DNA from 2 places in the Tepidibacillus fermentans genome. Region 2 is predicted to be linked to the other one. Evidence: riboswitches for the same ligand, from Rfam matches in the RefSeq annotation. Region 2 holds a riboswitch; the other holds the start of a gene.
What was found. Region 2 has a riboswitch for thiamine pyrophosphate ahead of EDD72_RS11670 (thiamine-binding protein). Riboswitches for the same ligand answer to the same signal wherever they lie in the genome.

Region 1 (7,759 bases), on a different contig from region 2:
AATCGTAAATTCCATTTTAGTCGATAAGGTGGAATCGCATCCATATCTTCTAGAATGAAAAGCACCTTTTTCTTTAAAGAGAAAGATTGCTGATCATCGACTAATAGTTGACGGAGAATCTCCTCTGTATCCTCAGCTTCAACAAAATAAAGGATCGCAACAGCTCGTTCCTTCGTTAACTCATCTCCATATTTCAAACTTCGCAATATGACGAAGCGTAAAAAAGATTGATGAAAATATTGCACAGGGTCTTCTTCAATGGTATCCAACCAATCGGGAAATGGAACTTGATGAAGATAAGGAAGGTTGGGTAATTGTCCATTCGGTTCTTTTTCAATCCAATTTAAAAGTTCTAAATAAAACTCAGCTACTTTTGATGGACGATTGACTAACAGTTGTTTCCACCATTTCGCAGCGATCTCATAACGCTTTGTATTGAATGCAGCAATTGCACCGTAATGAAATACTAGCCAATCCCCTATACCATCCTTAATCATCTTTTTCAGATATTTAAAGGAAAATTCATCCTCCCCTAAGATTCCAAAGGTAGTGGCTAATTTATATAAACCTTCTCGATGAAATGGAACAACTTTTTTTAGTATCGTGAGATAGTTTTCATATCGCTTTTTATCTTGCAAATGATGATAATAAATCGCAAGGTTTGCTAGTGCATGAATATTAGTTTGTTCCCTTTCTAAAACCAACTCTGCTTGCTCGATCGCTTTATTTACATTCCCCATGTAAAAATAGGCAAGTGATAAATTATTGCGTGCAATGATAAAGTCAGGATTAATTTCTAAGATTCTTAGTAACAGTTTGATGGCTTCATAATATTTTCCCTCTTCAATGGCACGCTTTGCCTGACGATGCCAAATCAATAATTGCATATTATCGTTTTCTCTTTGTTCTTCAGATAGTTCTAACTCATAGGCCACATAGTCTAGCATTTCTTTCGCTTCATCTGCGTATTCCCCATTAGGATCAATTTCAAGATAGTACTTTACATAGTGGTAGGAAGACTCCAAATCATCTAGATAGGTATAATTACTAGCTAAATAAAAGTAACACTCTTTCAGATTCGGATCTAGTTTTTCAACAACATATAGTAAAAGTCGAGTGGATTCTTCAAATCTTCCCATCTCTGCTAAAATTCCAGCAATATTACAATAATGCACAGGATTACTGGAATCATATTCAACACTTTTCCAAAGGTATTTTAAGACCTTTGTGTAGTTATGTTGTTCAAGGTAATGCATAGCCCTTTCGAAGAAAAAATCCGCATCGAAAGCCATTGGAATCACGTTATTCTTTTGTTTGGCTGTCATGCGATTTTGTTTGTCCATAGTAGCCTCCAACTTTACACGATTTCCTATAAAATAGTATAACATAAACAGGACAAAGATTCTTGTATTAGGTGTATAGGTTTAGTTTGCGCCCATGCTGGGCGCACATAAAAAAGAGCGTGAACAACTAATGCTCACGCTTCGCTTTGATGATTAAATTTCTTCATTTTGTTTTTCAAATTTTTTGTCGTTTGATAAGGGTCTTCCGATGACATAATCGCCGACATGACTGCAATATGATCGATTCCTCTTATAAGTAATTGTTCAATATTGTGTAAATGAATTCCCCCTAAGGCTACAATAGGAATATGAACTTCTTGTTTTAGATTTTCAATAAAGGATATCCCCCTTGGTTTAAGCCCTTTCTTGCTATCTGTCTCAAAAACATGCCCTGCAAGAAGATAATTCGCTTTTTTCTCAACTTTTTTCGCTTCTAGCAAATGGTGAATCGAAACTCCTATGATACTAGGAAAGTCGATATTTGTTTTCATAAAGTTTTCATAACTCGTATGAAAACCGTCCGCATGCACTTCTTTTGCCACTTCTAAATGATGGTTAATCACCAACTTAACTCCATTATTCTTTGTGATTTCTCTTATTTTTAAAGCCAAGGGGAATAGTTCCTCAATAGATAGATCTTTTTCTCGCAAAATGATGACATCGACACCACCATATACCGCTTGCTCGATGACCCCTATGAAACTTTCTTTTTTTACAATTTTTCGATTCGTAATTAAATATAACATTAATCCTCATATCCTTACCCAATCTTTAAAAATCGGTTGATACCCTTTTTTGAAAATCGCTGCTCTTACTTCTTCCAGACTTCGTTTATCATCAATCTCAAATTGTCCATCCCCCGCATCTTCTATTGAATGTCCACCTACTTCTGTAGAAGAAGCTGCAGACATTCTTGTTACCCCTAAGGGAATCAAATTCTCGCGGAATCCTTGGCGTTCTCTTGTCGAAATGGTAATCCCTACACGAGGTAAGAAGATACGTAACGCTAACATAAATTGTACTAAATTTTGATCAGTTACTTCATATATATCTTCAAAAACCCCTACATGGGGACGAATTCTTGGAAAAGATACACTTATTTCTACATCAGGGTATTTATTTTGTAAGTAATTCGCATGAAGGCCTGTCATAAAGGATTCACTTCGCCATTCACCTAAACCTAATAATGCTCCTATATTGACATTGCGCATTTTGGCTATGCATCCCCGCTCAGGGGCATCAAGTCGGAAATGATAGTTACGTTTACGACCTGCAAGGTGAACTTTTCGATAAATCTCCTCGTCATATACTTCTTGGTAAATGGTAAGGCTATCTACGCCAGCTTCAATCATTTGTTGATATTCTTCTACGGTCAATGGGAAAATCTCGACTCCAATCGAATCAAAATATTTTTTCAAGATGTGAACGGCATCAATCACGTAAGAGAGTGGTGTATCTTTTTTCGATTCTCCTGTTAAAATTAAGAGATGTTTAAATCCCATACTTGCGATCGCTTTTGCTTCTTTTTCAATCTCTTCTGCTGTTAATTGTTTTCTTTTGATTTGGTTATCAATACTAAAACTACAATAAGTACATTTATTCGTACAATAGTTAGAAAGATACATGGGAGTATACAATAAAACGGTTTTCCCAAAATGTTGAAGGGATAAGGTATGAGCCTTTTGTGCCATTAATTCTAAATAGTTCTCCGCTTTTGGAGATAATAATGCAAGAAATTCAATTTCATTGATTGGACGATCCTTGTGAATGATTTTTAAAATATCTGAGTCGGTTAATTCTTCATAAAACTGGTGATAGTCAATATTCTTATACTGGGAATATACATCATAAAAGCCCATTTCATCTCACCTCTTCATATAAAAACCCTGTTAAAGGTGACGAAGGCTGAGCAAGCTGGTGTTGTTCAGCAAGTTTTGCATGGTAAGCGAGATACCCTGCTTTTACCGCTAAAGAAAAAGCCTTAGCCATTTGGACGGGATTTTCTGCTGTAGCAATGGCTGTATTAACTAACACTGCCGCTGCCCCCATTTCCATCGCTTCTGCTGCTTCTGATGGTTTTCCAATTCCCGCATCAACAATCACTGGGAGATCAATCTCATTGATTATGATTTGAACTAACTCTTTTGTTTTCAAACCACGGTTTGTTCCAATAGGAGCTCCTAAAGGCATAACTGCAGCAGCCCCTGCATCTACTAATCTTTTCGCTGCCATTAAATCGGGACTCATATAAGGAAGCACAACGAAGCCTTCTTTAGCTAAGATCTCGGTGGCTTTAATCGTTTCTGCATTGTCTGGCAAAAGATATTTATTATCCGAGATCACTTCAATTTTAATCCAGTTCCCTAATCCCATTGCTCTAGCAAGTCTTGCAATTCTCACTGCCTCTTGTGCATTTCTTGCTCCAGAAGTATTTGGTAATAAAATACAGTCCTTTGGTATATATTCTAGAATATTCTCCTCTTTTGAATCTAAGTTTACACGTCGAATTGCCATCGTGATGACTTGTGATTCCGAAGCTTGAATCACTTCTGGTAGAATTTGATGATTAGGAAATTTTCCAGTACCAATGAATAAGCGGCTTTTTAATTCGACTCCACCAATACTTAATTTACTCATTTCTAAACCCCACTCCTTTTTTCTTATTTTTTCATCGATAAGAACTTGTAGTAAAATCTTTCAATCAACCTCCACCAACAACACTAACAATTTCTACTTTATCTGTTTCTTGAAGGATTCTTATATCATATTGATCTTTAGGTATAATATCAAAATTGATTTCTACGACTACAAGTGTTTGGTTTAGTTTAAGTTCATTTAACAACTCAGCCACCGTTTTTCCTGCAAATCCTGTGATTTCTTTACCATTAACAACCAAATTCCCGCCGCCCCCCTTTGCTAAATCCTTTTAAATTAAAAAAGTGCAAATCCGTAAAGAATTTGCACATAAAAGACTGTGTAACATTCCCTACGTTGGCATTACCCAAGTCAGGTGATAAGGGTCAGAAATAACATTTCTTTCTCAGCCTATCTCTATAGGCTCCCCTTGTTACGTTTATTAAATTTTACCAATTATTTTAATTTACAATTATTATAAAGCGACACATAAAAAAAGTAAAGACGGGAAACCTGTCGGTTTGACGCACTCGTCGATCAATCACCCTCGCGTTTGAACTGTCAAATTAGAACAAATAGAAATAACGATAATAATATAATAAAATCCCCCTAGACAAGATTAATTTTGTAAAGGGGGATTTTATAATTTTCTATTTTATTTTTTCCAAGACCTCTTGCTCAACATATTGTACAATTTCTTCAGCGGTTTCCATTTGCAGAACTTTTTCCGCAACGAGTTTCATTTCAGCTGCATTTAATTTTCGGATCAAAGAACGGGCTTTAAGAACAGATGAAGCACTCATACTAAACTCATCTAATCCCATTCCTAATAAGATCGGGATCGCTGGAATAGTACCAGCCATTTCACCACACATTCCTGCCCATTTTCCCTCTTTATGAGCAGCCTGAATTACCATATTGATTAATCGCAGTACAGCAGGGTTAAAGGGTTGATATAAATAAGAGACACGCTCATTCATGCGATCGGCAGCCATGGTGTATTGAATTAAATCATTTGTTCCAATACTGAAGAAATCCACTTCTTTTGCAAGTTGATCTGCAATCACTGCTGCTGCTGGGATTTCAATCATCATCCCTACTTCCATTTCCTTATTGTAGGGAATATTTTGTTGATCTAGTTCTTGTTTGACCTCAGCTAGAATCTTGTTCGCCTCGCGTAATTCCTGTAAAGAAGCAATCATCGGATACATTAGTTTAATATTACCATAGACACTTGCACGCAAAATCGCACGAAGTTGTGTCTTAAAAATATCGGTACGATCTAAACAGAGTCGAATTGCTCGATAGCCAAGGAACGGGTTCATCTCTTTCGGCAGATCAAGATAAGGCAATTCTTTGTCTCCGCCAATATCCAGAGAACGAATAACGATTGGGTTCTCTTTTGCGAACATCTCTGCCACTTGTTTATAGGCCTCAAACTGCTCCTCTTCAGAAGGAAGGTCGGTTCTTCCCATATACAAAAACTCTGTGCGGAATAAACCAATTCCTTCTGCCCCATTGGCAACAGCAACTTTTGCATCATTTGGATTACCAATATTGGCGACGACTTCTACACGATGACCATCCTTTGTAATCGAAGGCTCTGCCTTCAACTTCGCTAGTTCAGCAAGTTCTGCTTCATAAGCTTTTTTCTTTATTGCATATTGTTCAATCATCGTTGAAGTGGGATTTTTATAAACGACTCCCTCAATGCCATCGACAATGAGATAATCTAAAGCTTCTACCCCTTCAAGAATATTCTTTAAGCCTACAACCGCAGGAATTTCCATGGAGCGAGCCATAATCGCCGAATGAGAAGTTCGACCGCCAATATTGGTGGCAAAGCCCGCAACTTTATCCCGATCTAATTGGGCTGTATCGGAGGGGGTTAGATCGTGAGCAACTAAAACAACAGGTTCATTGAAGTCTTCTAACGATTTTTCTTCTATTCCAGCAAGTCTTTTTAAAACCCGACTGCTTACGTCGCGAATATCGGCAGCCCGTTCTCTCATGTACTCATTATCCATACTTTCAAAAATGGTAATGAATTGATCTGTGATTTCCTTTAATGCGGCTTCTGCGTTAATGGATTCGGTTTGAATCTTCTCTTTTACTGCGCCAATATATTCTGGATCTTGCAAAACGAGAATATGAGCAGCAAAGATCTGCGCTTCTTTTTCTCCTAATTTTTCCTTTGCTTTTTGTTGAATCGCTTCCAACTCGCTGATGGATTGCTTTACTTTTTCTTCAAAGCGTTTCACTTCTTGTTCTATGTCATTCACTTCATATCTTTGGACATCTACTTTTTCCTCTTTAAGAAGAAAAGCAGGCCCCATAGCTATTCCAGATGAGGCAGCTATCCCTCTCCATTCCATCGCTTATCCTCCTTATTCGTGTTCAGATTCTAGGATCTCACCGATTGCTTGAAGTGCCTCATCTTCGTTTTCCCCGTTTACAACTACTTTAATTTCATCACCTTGTCGAACACCTAACGACATAATTCCCATAATACTTTTGGCATTTACCTGTTTATCTCCTTTTACGATCGTGATCTCACATGGGAAAGAGCTTGCCTTTTGTACTAATAATGTTGCAGGTCTAGCATGAAGTCCTGTTGGATTTTTTACTGTAAATACTTTTTCTACCATTTGATATTCCTCCTTGTGATTCTAAAATTTTTTAATTATGAACAGGTTATTTCTTTTCAATAATTGCAATTTCTGTGGTTCCAGCTTTTACTTCTCCTTTATTGACATGAAGGAATTGATTCTCATTTAAATTGGTGAAGACAATGGGTGTAATCGTTGATTTGGCATGGGTGCGGATATAATCCAAATCGACGTTTAATAACGGTGTCCCAACCTCTACTTCTTGTCCATCTTTCACCAATAATTCAAATCCTTTTCCTTGTAGATTAACCGTATCGATTCCTACATGGATGAGAACCTCTAAACCACTGTGAGAAACTAGACCAATCGCATGTTTAGTCGGAAAGATGGTTGTGATTTTTCCTTTTATAGGAGAAACAACTTTTCCATCTGAAGGATTGATCGCAAACCCATCCCCCATCATTTTACCAGCAAAAACTTGATCTGGCACCTCTGAAAGGTCAATGACTTCTCCATCTAATGGAGCAACGATATATTCGATACCTTCTTCAACGGTTTCTATATTGTTTGGAATGACATTGATCAAGTTCTTTTGTTCCACTGCTTCCGGTGATTGACCATTGATTATTGCTTTTATTTGTTCCTTTAAGGAGTCAGACTTTGTTCCAAAGATCGCTTGAAAGTTATTGCCCATTTCCATGACTCCTGCTGCTCCTAATTTTTTTAATTCTTCTTTATTCACTTTCGTTGGATCTTTTACCGTAACCCGTAAACGAGTAATACAAGCATCGAGTACACTTAAGTTTTCCTTCCCTCCAAAGGCTTTTAAAACTTTTGCAGCAAGACTATCTGAATGATCTGCTGTATTTTCAACTCGATTTTCCTCGTCTTCTCGGCCAGGGGTTTTTAGATCCCATTTGCGAATAGCGAAACGGAAACCAAAATAATAAATTACAGAAAATACTAAGCCCACTGGTATGACGAGCCACCATGCAGTACGGTTTGGTAAAATTCCAAAGAGGATATAGTCGATGACACCGCCAGAGAAGGTCATCCCAATTTTTACATTTAGGATATGCATAATCATAAAGGATAATCCAGCAAAGACCGCATGGATCGCAAATAAGATAGGTGCAATGAACAAGAATGTAAATTCAATCGGTTCTGTAATTC
Region 2 (7,759 bases):
CGCCCCTTCTAGAGTTAAATTAATGGTGGTAGGGGATATGATGATCCCTTTTAGTCCTTTACTTAATCCATTTAAATCAATGCCGATATTCTTAAAATCTTTCTTTTCTGATTTTACAATTGTGATTTCAAGCTGAATTTGATCAGGTTCGGTTTTATATAATCCTGATGCGACAGGAATCTTCAGCTGAATTGAATTTTTGCCTATTGGTAAATTGGCAACAGAAACATTCGGTCCTTGGTAAACTTCATATTTACTCACAATCTCTTCTGGACCATATAAAGTCACATCTTTGGTTTTTAGATCGATCGATTGAATCGCTAGTCCAGCTTTTGGTTGATCAATAATTTTATAAGTTAAAGGTACCATTTGGTATGGACTGGTTACTGGTATTTTGACTTCTGCCGTTTGCGGGGTGATTTCAACTTTCACAGGGTTCCCCTTTTTATCTAATGCATGAAGCGGAACTTGCTCAGTAATCATTTTGTTTGCATTTTCTACATTAATGAACGCTTTCACAAAAGCGACGGATTCTACTTCTTCTTTGGTACCAGAAATGTGAACTTTACTTGGGGTCACAATCGCATCACCAGTTTGAAATCCTTCTGCTGCTTTTCCCAGTTGATCAACGAGAATCGGCATCTCGATCCGATGTTTTTCCTCAATTTTCACTTTTAAGGTACGAGGCTGAATGTCAATATCAATTCCTCTTGGAAAACCGGTATATTGAATAGGAACATCAAAGGTTCCTTTTTTATAGGAAGTTAGGTCAACAAAAAATTGACCTTTATCAATCATTTTGCCATCCTGAATCTCCCCAATTGTCCTAGTATTACTTTTTAAGGTAACCGTTACTCTTTTTGTTAGAACATCAACTACATACTGTTCTTCGTTATATTTCGGAATTACATTCGCTTCATATATATATGCATTCTCCCTTTGATCGATCGGGGTTAGACTTGGATTGGCTGTTTGCTCCATGTTAACGACTAGCCAGAGCATAATCGCTATTATAAGCGATAGTGCTTTGAGTACATTATTATTCTTTAACCAATTATCCATCTAGATCCCCTTTCTGGCGAAATAAACTCATTGTTTTAGCTACTGGCCGTAATTCTTCGAAAAGTTTTTTCTCTAATCGTTCAGGCGTCAATCCTCTTTCGATTTGGCCATTGATTGCAATAGAAAGATGACCCGTCTCTTCCGAAACGACAAGGGAAATGGCATCTGAGACCTCACTACAGCCAATCGCAGCCCGATGACGTGTCCCTAATTCCTTGCTGATAAAAGGATTTTCTGAAAGGGGAAGATAGCATGCAGCAGCCATGATTTGTCCATTTCGGATAATAACAGCTCCATCATGCAAAGGTGTATTGGGAATAAAAATATTAATAATCAGTTGGGAGGAAACTAACGCATGTAAATCAATTCCTGTCTCAATATAATCATTTAATCCTGTTTCCCGTTCAATGACAATTAGGGCACCGATCCTCCTTTTTGCTAAATAACGAAAAGCTTCAACAATTTCGTGAACCATCTTCGTTACAACCTCTTCTTCGTAATGTATAGATCGTGAAAAAAAACGGCCCCTTCCTAATTGTTCTAGTGCACGTCTAAGTTCTGGTTGGAAGATGATGATGATGGCCAATACACCATAAGTAAAAGCTTGTGACATTAACCATTGCAATGTTCGAAGTTCAAAATATGTACTAATTAACCAAGCGACGACGATGACCATAATTCCTTTCAATAATTGAATCGCGCGAGTGCCTCTTACAAGCATCAGTAATTTATAGATCACATAACTAACTAATAAAATATCCACGATGTCGTCTAACATATTAAAGATGTAGTCCATCATCTTTTTCCTCCATTAACTGGTTATCACTAGTATTTGTTTTAAACTTATTCGCTCATTCACCTTTTTCATCCTTCTTCTCTATACTTAAAACGTAAAAAAAAAGTACCGGTTTCGGTACCCAGCCATTAATTAAGTGTCATATTCTCGTTTTCTAATTCATTCAGATCAATCGTTTGTTCTTTGGATGGTATTTGCATTTCAAATTTTTGTTCTTTATTAATATCGTTCTGATTCACTTCTACATTGAGTTTTATCCCAATTGATCCTTCTTGATCTAAATTCACAAGCGCATCAAAAGTACTTAACATTTTTCTCTCAAAACCATCTTTATCAATGACACTGGTAGTTTTAAAGGTATTTAAATTGAGATACTTATCGATTTCCTTAATGGTTTTATCAATCTGCGCTTTATTTTTATTTAGTTCATCTTTCAATTTTTGTAATTCTTTTTTATTCTCATCCGTTATTGCATATTTTTCGTACTGTTCTAAAAGTACGGGTAACCCTTCTGCCATGAATTTTTGTAAAAATGGTTTTAAGTTTTCCTTTGTAATTGCAATAGTTATTGCATTTTCTACTTTTCCGTCCGTTAGTGAATACTTTTTACTATCTTCTTTAATAAATGCGTTTCCATCTAAACTATTCAATATAACTTTTGCCAATTTTTCATTATCTTCAGCCGTTTTTTGGGGATCATTTGTTTTTTCGAATTCAGTCATATCTAATGAAACGTACTGTTTTTTTGGATCACCAATTTGGGATTGAATCATCGCTGGCAATTTCATATAAAATGTATTTTCCTTTAAAATCATCGGAAAGTCGAATATTAGATTCATCCCTTGTACATGTAAATTCCCTTCATACTGCATCGGCTCTACCGTCTGCTTACCATTGATCGACATGTGGACTTCGTTTAAGATTTGTAATGGAGCTAACTCTTGGTTTGTTCCTTTTAATTTACTTGTATCAAGTGTAAGGTCTATTTTAACATCAAAAGATGAACTTTTGATCTCTGCATTTTTCTTAATCGAATCTAAAAGAATTTGCTTTGGTTCCTTCTCTTTGCCACAACCTGCAAAGAAAATCCCTATAAATAAAATCAAACTAAGAAAAAGTAAAGAAAGTTTTCTCAACGATTTCTCCTCCTAATCATTCACAATTTGATTTCTTTGCGGTATTGGTTTCCTCTCTCCAAATTGAACTTCTCAACTTCTCAGATGAAATAAAATATACAATTATTTCTAAATCATTATAAACTAAGTAATAGAAAAATAGTGTTACAATTTGGTGAAGAAAAATTTACCAATCTCATATATATGAAATAAAGGGGAAGATTAGAAGTGAAATCTAAATTATTCTTTTGCAAGTAAAGTTAAAAGTCTTTCTTTTAATCGGGAGAAATTCTCTCCTGTAATAATGCTAGGATCTCTTGGTCGAGGTAAATCAATCTCGACGATTTCCTTCACTCGGGCTGGACGGTGAGAAAAAACATAGACGCGGTCAGAAAGATAAACCGCTTCATCAATACTATGAGTCACAAAAAGTATGGTGTGGTGATATTTCTCCCAAATTTCTAATAGCCAATGTTGCATTTTCATTCTTGTAATTTCATCTAAGGCACCAAACGGTTCATCTAATAATAATACATTGTTATCTAACAAGATTGTACGAAGAAGAGCCGCTCTTTGCCTCATTCCGCCAGATAATGCAGAAGGATACTCGTTGGCAAATGAAGCTAGCCCAAAAACATCAAGATGTTCTAAGGCTTTTTTTCTTGCCGTTTCTTTGGGAATTCCTTTAATCTCCATTCCCAAAATTACATTATCCAATACTGTTCTCCATGGTAGTAGATGGTCCTTTTGCGGCATATAACTGACAAAGCCTTTTTTATTCTTAATCGATTGACCATCAAGTAAAATATCTCCCTTTGTGGGAGAGTCTAAACCACTGATTAGATTGAACAAAGTGCTTTTTCCACTCCCACTAGGGCCAATAATTGAGACAAATTCACCTTTTTCAATTTGCATCGAAATATCTTCTAATGTTTTAAAACTTCCATTTTGTAATGGATATTCTTTATATACATGTTGTAGTTCCAATTTAAAGGTAGTCATCTTCCTACATCCTTATTTTTTCGGTAAAAAGTCGTTTGTAAAAGCTTTATTCACATCAATCATTGAAGGTATGAGTTTATGATCGGCCATCCATTTGGCATAATTACTCCAAACTTCTGGTTTTTGAATTCCCCACTGCGGGGCATCTTCTTGATATTTTTTACTCAACCATTTTTGACTAGCTTTAACTAATTCTGCATTCATTCCTGGAACTTCTTTTAACAAAATATTTGCAGCCTCTTCTGGATTTGAAATGGCAAATTCATATCCTTTGCTTGTCGCTTCCATGAACTTTTTAATGATATCCGGATGTTCCTTGATATAGGTCTCATTGGTAATGATAACTGGTGTATAGTAGTCTAATTCTGGAGCGATTTGCCGAAGTTCAATATAATTAATTGGGAACTTCCTTAATTCAGCGTCGATTCCCGTCCATCCATAATAAATCCATTCAAAGTCAACATCACGTTTGGTAATCGTAAAGAAATCTGCATCTCCAACAGTCAAAAATTTTACTTTATTAAAGTCAGCATTATATTTTTCCATTACAGATTGGATAACAGCCTTTTCCGATTCAGCTCCCCAACCGCCATAATTCTTTCCTTCAAAATCCTTCGGTGTTGTAATATTTTTCTCTTTCGGAGATGCAAAACCAGAAGTATTATGTTGAATGATTGCTGCAATGGAAACAATCGGGATTTGCTGGGCACGAGCATTCGTTACTTCTTCTTGGGCACTGATTCCAAATTGCGCCTTACCCGCAGCAACCATTTGCGCTGCACCACCACCGTCAGACGGTTGAACGATTTCCACATTTAAACCCTGTTCTTGATACCATTCCTTTTCTTTTGCTACATATAATCCGGTATGATTTGTGTTGGGTACCCAGTCGAGCATGACCTGAATATTCATTGGTTTTGCTTTTTCTTTTGGTGGTTCTGCTTGTTTGTTATTCGTAGAACAACCGATCATTAGAAACATGAACGCAAGAATAATCGTTAGATTCATCATGAACTTCTTTTTCAACTTATTTCACTCCTAATCTTCTTGATTTAATTTTGCCCAAGGTATCAATTTTTGTTCAAGTAATAATAGGAAGCTAAAAAACAAAATACTTGTTAATACAATAATTAAAATCGCTGCAAATACTTGCGCAGTTAAAAAAGAATGAGAGGAGTTCTTCATATAAATTCCTAAGCCTTTATTTGCACCCAGCCATTCACCAATGACTGCGCCCATAATACTGTAAGTGGCAGCAATTCTTAGTCCTGAAAATAATGAAGGTAATGCCGATGGAAATCGTACCTTTTTGTAAATTTGCCATTTTGTTGCATTCATCGTGTGCAATAACGAGATAAGACCTGAATCAGCTTGGTTCAATCCATCGATCGTATTTAAGACAATTGGAAAAAAGCATACTAAGGCAACAACCACAATTTTGGGCAATAGACCATATCCGAACCAAATCAATAATAAAGGTGCAATGGCAATAATCGGTATCGTTTGCGAAGCAACTAAGATCGGATAAAATCCCCGTTTAAAGAACGAAAAGCTATCGATTAATAGAGCCAAAAATAAAGCGACAATGACAGCAAGCAAGAATCCAACTAGTGCCTCATATAAAGTAATTAGTGTATGGTCAAGCAAGATAGGGTATTGCTTGACCATTGCTTGAATAATATCGGTTGGTGCAGGCAAGATCCAAATATCAACTTGAGATAATCTCACAAAAAATTCCCATAGTAAAAGACCAAAAACAATCATAAGAAGGGCTGGATAATGATTTTTGATCTTCTTCATTCAATCAGCTCCGATATTTTCCAATCTTCTCTTCCATCGTGACTCCTTTTGGATGATAGTCAATCTTAATGATGGTCATCACGCGTTCAGCTCCAGCATCTACACATACTTGTTGTGCTTCTTTTACAATCTCTAATAATTGATCCAACTCTCCTTCCATGGTAGTTTCCATAGGACCTACTTCATACTTCACACCTGATCTTTTAACGACATCAATCGCTAAATCTATGATCCGATAAGTATCTGCATCGGGAACTTTCGGAATGACTTGAAAACTAAGATTAATTACTGGCATTTATTATCTATCCTTTCAAATAGTGTTATTTAATAAACAAAAAAGCTAACCACTCACGGCCAGCTATGAACAAATAAAAGTAAAAATCCCTCCGCTAGCATTACCCAGATCAGGTTTTTTGGGTCGGTATTGTCATAACGGAATACCCTCTCAGCAAGACCTCTCAAGCTCCCCATTTTCCATTTTCATTTTTATCCTAACTTTCAAGCTTATCTTAGCACTACGATTTAAAAATTGCAATTTAAGAAAAATTTTCATAGAAGAACTACTACAATAATTTTTCGCCAAAAGCAGATGCCATTAAGCCAACAGCTATTTCTGCGGTTCGATTGCGCACATCTAAAATTGGATTTACTTCTACAAATTCCGCAGAAATAAGGAAGTTAGCTTCCGCAATCATCTCCATTGCCAAGTGACCTTCACGATAAGTTACCCCTCCAGTAACGGGTGTTCCGACTCCAGGAGCGTCATTGGGGTCCAAACAATCTAAATCAAAGCTTAAATGAACACCATCAGTCTTATCTTTTAAATAATGAATTGTTTCTTCCATTACTTTTGCCATTCCTATGCGGTCAATTTCATGCATTGTATATACTCGAATCCCATTTGTCTTGATAAATTCTCTTTCGCCTTTATCTAAGTCTCTTGCACCAATGATTACAATATTCTCTGGCTTAATCTTTGGGGAAAAATTTAAGATATTTACTAAATCAATATGGCCCTTCCCCAAACTTACTGCAAGTGGCATTCCATGAATATTGCCTGTAGGCGAAGTCTCAGGAGTATTGATATCTCCATGTGCATCAAACCAAATTACTCCCATATTGGGATAATGGCTCGATACTCCTGCAATTGTTCCAATCGCAATACTATGATCTCCCCCTAAAACAAGTGGAAATCGTCCTTCTTCTATAATCCTTTTCACTTGATTTGCCAATTCTTCATTCACTTTCTTTACTTCTTTTAAATATTTTAACTTTGGATTCTCAATGGTATATGTTTCAGGAGTAGGAACATATAGATTCCCTAAATCTTTTACATGATATCCTGCATTCTCAAGTCGTTCCTTTACATTTGCATAACGAATGGCGCTTGGCCCCATATCTACGCCTCTACGCCCAGCACCTAAATCGAGTGGCACCCCAATAATTGTAATATCTTTATGCATCTTTCCACCTCTATTATCGAATATTTCGACTATACAGTATATTTACATTTTAGCGGTTCACCTTTGTTTCAGACAACTGTTCGAAAAGTAAAAAGAAACTCATCATTCTTTCCAAACGAATGTCAAGCGCATAAAAAAAGGGAGAGCTTCCGCTTCCCCTATAGTCCCATAGAGACTAGAATTCAATTGTATATAATAAATTTGACGTCGCTATTTCCAAAATAAATCGACTAATATTAAGTACAATAATTTTTTTCGAACAGAAAATTTGAGCAGAATCTTGCTCTACAATGTACTTAGAAAATAATGGAGCGGGTGATGGGAATCGAACCCACGCCGCCAGCTTGGAAGGCTGGAGTTCTACCATTGAACTACACCCGCTTACTAACTTTTATATTCATTTGGTGGTCGGGGTGACAGGATTTGAACCTGCGACCCCCTGGTCCCAAACCAGGTGCTCTACCAAGCTGAGCCACACCCCGAAGAAAAATGGCGCGTCCTGAGAGATTCGAACTCCCGAC

Region 1: linked by a shared signal. The riboswitch ahead of thiS (sulfur carrier protein ThiS) and the one ahead of EDD72_RS11670 (thiamine-binding protein) in region 2 are both predicted to bind thiamine pyrophosphate.

Annotation. Positions count from the first base shown of each region.
Region 1 covers NZ_SMAB01000011.1:17,536-25,294, forward strand. The annotation lists gene EDD72_RS07840 (tetratricopeptide repeat protein) at 1-1,343, opposite strand, end outside; gene thiE (thiamine phosphate synthase) at 1,478-2,089, opposite strand; gene thiH (2-iminoacetate synthase ThiH) at 2,096-3,202, opposite strand; gene EDD72_RS07855 (thiazole synthase) at 3,204-3,980, opposite strand; gene thiS (sulfur carrier protein ThiS) at 4,045-4,239, opposite strand; TPP riboswitch at 4,309-4,418, opposite strand; gene ptsP (phosphoenolpyruvate--protein phosphotransferase) at 4,628-6,352, opposite strand; gene EDD72_RS07870 (HPr family phosphocarrier protein) at 6,365-6,625, opposite strand; gene ptsG (glucose-specific PTS transporter subunit IIBC) at 6,672-7,759, opposite strand, start outside.
Region 2 covers NZ_SMAB01000026.1:14,693-22,451, forward strand. The annotation lists gene EDD72_RS11640 (CdaR family protein) at 1-1,062, opposite strand, end outside; gene cdaA (diadenylate cyclase CdaA) at 1,055-1,861, opposite strand; gene EDD72_RS11650 (hypothetical protein) at 1,987-2,994, opposite strand; gene EDD72_RS11655 (ABC transporter ATP-binding protein) at 3,214-3,975, opposite strand; gene EDD72_RS11660 (ABC transporter substrate-binding protein) at 3,988-4,986, opposite strand; gene EDD72_RS11665 (ABC transporter permease) at 5,014-5,775, opposite strand; gene EDD72_RS11670 (thiamine-binding protein) at 5,780-6,070, opposite strand; TPP riboswitch at 6,140-6,255, opposite strand; gene rocF (arginase) at 6,339-7,238, opposite strand; tRNA gene EDD72_RS11680 (tRNA-Gly) at 7,546-7,619, opposite strand; tRNA gene EDD72_RS11685 (tRNA-Pro) at 7,644-7,720, opposite strand; tRNA gene EDD72_RS11690 (tRNA-Arg) at 7,729-7,759, opposite strand, start outside.